DNA from 2 places in the Lysinibacillus pakistanensis genome. Region 2 is predicted to be linked to the other one. Evidence: riboswitches for the same ligand, from Rfam matches in the RefSeq annotation. Region 2 holds a riboswitch; the other holds the start of a gene.
What was found. A riboswitch is a leader RNA that binds a small molecule or an ion and turns the genes downstream of it on or off. The one in region 2 is predicted to bind lysine.

Region 1 (2,206 bases), 2.3 Mb from region 2:
CATCGCTTGTACAATCATTGGTGTACCACGGAAGAATTCAACATAGCATGTTAGTATAAAATTAATCAGCTTTAAACTGTAAAACTTTACACCTTTTTTACGAACCGGAATGGTATGCATAATCCCGATGAAAAATCCGATAAATGCACCAATAATTGTACTAATACTCGAAATCAATAAGGTATAATACGCACCTCGTAAAAACATTTGCCAGTTGTTCTCTACAATAGAGATAATCCATTCAAGACTCATGATGTTCCTCCTAACAACATAGTGTTGCTTGTTTCTTCTTTATAATCCTAGCTATCTGCCATGATAAACACGATTGTTCTACTATTTTATGAAATGTTTAGCTAAGACATTATCATTATTTAGAGAGGTTCTCATTGAATAATGATGAAATGACATTGCACGGACTAGCAAAGAGTCCGTGCATTCATGTTATTGCGCTGCTGGTTGTTGCTGAATTGCTTCTTCCATAATTGTTTGGCGATCATCTTCTGAAATTCCTTTTAAAATTTCATTGATTTTGTCAAGATTTGCATCACCTTTACGTAAACCAACTGCGATGGATGTGTTAGAAGGATCTGTATCAAAGCCTTCTTCAAACGCTACATATGCGAATTTACCATTAGCTGCTGCAGCTGAAATACCTTCAGGACGTTCTGCTACATAGCCATCAATTTTGCCAGCCTCTAGAGCTACACGCATTGCTGGGAAGTTATCCATAGCAGTTTGCTTTTGTACATCTTTGATTTGGTCAATCACATTGTAGTTTGAAGTGTTTAATTGTGAAGTAATTTTAGCACCGGAGAAATCCTGAATTGATTTTGCTTTTTCATATTTACTCCCTTTTTTAATAACCATTACAAAATCAGAAGTATAGTAGTTTTCAGTGAAATCAATCGTTTGCTTACGTTCCTCAGTAGGAGACATCCCAGCAATAATAGCATCAATTTTATTGGATTGAAGTGCTGGCACTAAACCATCCCATTCCATTTTGACAATCACTAATTCTTTTCCTAAACCTTCAGCGATTTTTTTGGCCATTTGAACATCATAGCCGCCTGCATACTCTGCATTATCTGCAATTTTTACTGCGCCATTTGCATCATTTTGCTGTGTCCAATTGAATGGAGGATAACCAGCTTCCATCCCAATACGGAATTGTCCACCATCTTCTGATCCACCTACATCAGTACCAGCATCTCCAGATTTACCTGAATCCTTTTTGTCGCCAGCACCACAAGCAGCTAGCACAATTGCTGTCATAATAGAGATCATTACTAACAACCATTTTCTTTTCATGAAAAACTCCCCTTTTCTGTAAAAAAATAAGACAACTGTACTAAAAAAGACCTAAGCTTTGAACTTAGGTCTTACCTTTAATTGACAGTTGCCCAAATCCTCACTATAATTTCCATGTTTCCGAGATAGCACAACCTAGTAAATGTGGAAAGCAACTTACTAGGACAGTCCTGCACTTATTCACTGCAGACCCAGTATAAAAGTACGAGCTCCTTTTATACTTCGGCGATATTTCCTTCTCCATTGCGTCTTCGCTTGCTTGTACTCAACAATGGACTAATAAATACCGCGCCTCTACCTCACAACAAAATTAATGTGAGGTTTGTTTATTTAATTGATATCTAGATACTACTATAAAACGAACTTATTCGTCAAGATAATTTTATCATTTTTCTGATTAATGACAATATTAGGGTTTTATCTATTATAAATCCATTATTTACTTTTGCAATGTAAGCAAATATATTGAAGTTTTAGTGAAAAAAATCGCAAATTATTACCATTGATAGTAATACTAGCATTCCAAAAGTACCTTTAAGAACAATGGTGTTCACCGTACAATGTTTCTATCCATCACGTTGAAGGTTCTATCCACTACTTTGGGGATTCTATCCACCATTTTGGCATTTCTATCAGCTAATTCTATCTTGCATATAAAAGAAAAAGCCCTGCACAAATCGCAGGGCTTTGGAAATTAAGAATTTAATAATAAATCTTCTGGGTTTTCAAGTAATTCTTTTACTGTTTTAAGGAAGCCTACAGAATCTTTACCATCGATAATACGGTGGTCATAAGAAAGCGCTAGGTACATCATTGGGCGAATTTCTACTTCACCATTCACTTCAACCGGACGTTTTTTGATGGAGTGCATACCTAAGATACCAGCTTGTGTACCATT
Region 2 (2,206 bases):
TAGCAACACCTATTAGCATAGTTCCAAACACAAGTAGACTTGTTGTTCCTAATGAGCGTAATACAATACCTAATGCTAAAAGGATAGTGGATAAAAATAATGTTAGCTCAAGTCCCAATTTACGTGCAACAACTGGTGCAAAAGGCGATATAATCGCAAAAGCCAGAAGAGGTATAGTGGTTAGAAATCCAGCTAATACATTTGATATACCTAAATCTTCTCGTATAAAAGAAATAATAGGTCCCACAACTGTTAATGGCATTCGTAATGTCGAGGCAATACAAATAACCCCTATGACTAATAATAAGGTAGCACCCCTCCAGCTAATTTTCCTGCTAGGATAACTAGTTGAATCTTCATTTGTTGTCAAAATAAATCCCCCCTGTTTGCATTCAATTATAATTAAACCACTATACTACTTTATCACATTATTAAAAATAGTAGAATATTCACAAAATACAGAAATTTACTCATTGTATTGAAATGTAAAATGTCTTATGTTAAACTAATACACATCATAAATTTAATATTTATATGCCTCATGTTAGTATTGAGGTAGAGGTCGCGGTATTTATGAGTATGCTAATGGAAATGACAAGCATTGGTGAGATTAGCTGAAAGGAAATACTGCCGAAGTGTGAGGGGACTTGAAAACCTCATGCTGGGGCTGTCTCCGAAAGGAACAGAACTGTCACGTTTGAACAACGTGTTGTGCTATCATTTAGAAAAAACTGAGGATTAACTTAGCCATCACAGTGTTCATGTGATGGTATTTTTTTGCCTCTTATATTAGGAAGGAAGCTATATCGTGAGTGAGATAAAAGTGAATCAGCTCGGTCATAAAGCGCCAAAGCTGAAAAAAGAATTGAAAAGCCGTCATATTACAATGATTTCTTTAGGCGGTACAATTGGTACGGGGCTTTTTTTAGCCAGTGGTGGTGCCATTGCACAGGCAGGTCCTGGCGGTGCATTACTAGCCTATGCCCTAATTGGTATAATGGTGTACTTTTTAATGACAAGCCTAGGTGAGATGGCAGCCTATATGCCATCCTCAGGCTCATTTAGTACGTATGCTACGAAATTTGTAGATCCAGCTTTAGGCTTTGCACTGGGCTGGAACTATTGGTATAACTGGGCAATCACAATTGCGGCAGAAATCGCAGCTGTATCATTAATTATGAAATATTGGTTCCCAGATAGTTCATCTGCAATTTGGACAGTATTATTTATTGCTGTTGTTTTAACCTTTAATTTATTATCTGTAAAAAGCTATGGAGAAAGTGAATATTGGTTTGCTATGATTAAGGTGGCAACTGTGATTGTGTTCATTATTATCAGCATATTAATGATTTTTGGTATTTTAGGTGGACAGGCACCTGTAGGCTTTACAAATTTCTTTATTAGTGACGGACCGTTTCATGGTGGTTTCCTTGCTACATTCGGTATTTTCCTAGCAGCGGGATTTTCATTTCAAGGTACAGAGCTTCTTGGGATTACAGCTGGTGAAACGGATGACCCTGGAAAAAGTATTCCGAAAGCTGTAAAATCTGTATTCTGGCGTATTCTTTTATTTTATATTTTAGCAATTGGTGCGATTGGGATGTTGATTCCATTCACAGATGAACGTTTATTATCAGAAGATATTGCTGTATCGCCATTTACACTAGTGTTTGATCGCTTAGGCATTGCCTTTGCTGCTTCCCTAATGAATGCCATTATTTTAACGGCCATGCTATCAGCTGGAAATTCAGGGCTATATGCATCATCTCGTATGCTATGGCAATTAGCTGTGGATGGACATGCACCAAAATTTTTCACAAAATTAAGCCGTCGCGGTATTCCAATCTATGCATTAATGGTGACATTAGCTGTAGGGTGCCTTGCATTTTTAGCATCATTCTTTGGTGATGGAGTAGTTTATATTTGGCTTTTAAATGCCTCAGGAATGTCTGGCTTCATTGCTTGGCTTGGAATAGCATTTAGTCATTATCGATTCCGCCGAGCTTTCGAAGCGCAAGGCTTAGATCCACAGTTGCTACCATATAAAGCAAAGCTATATCCATTTGGCCCGCTTTTCGCCTTTACGGTTTGTATGATTGTTGTCATTGGACAAAACTATTCAGCTTTTATGGGAGACAAAATTGACTGGTATGGAATTCTCGTTTCTTATATTGGTATCCCACTGTTTTTACTGCTATGGTTTGGA

Region 1: linked by a shared signal. The riboswitch ahead of QNH24_RS12845 (transporter substrate-binding domain-containing protein) and the one ahead of QNH24_RS01410 (amino acid permease) in region 2 are both predicted to bind lysine.

The regions. Positions count from the first base shown of each region.
Region 1 covers NZ_CP126101.1:2,610,364-2,612,569, reverse strand. Annotated here, with positions in the region: gene QNH24_RS12850 (amino acid ABC transporter permease) at 1-252, opposite strand, end outside; gene QNH24_RS12845 (transporter substrate-binding domain-containing protein) at 442-1,308, opposite strand; lysine riboswitch at 1,427-1,613, opposite strand; gene odhB (2-oxoglutarate dehydrogenase complex dihydrolipoyllysine-residue succinyltransferase) at 2,003-2,206, opposite strand, start outside.
Region 2 covers NZ_CP126101.1:285,606-287,811, forward strand. Annotated here, with positions in the region: gene QNH24_RS01405 (CynX/NimT family MFS transporter) at 1-370, opposite strand, end outside; lysine riboswitch at 549-725, shown strand; gene QNH24_RS01410 (amino acid permease) at 809-2,206, shown strand, end outside.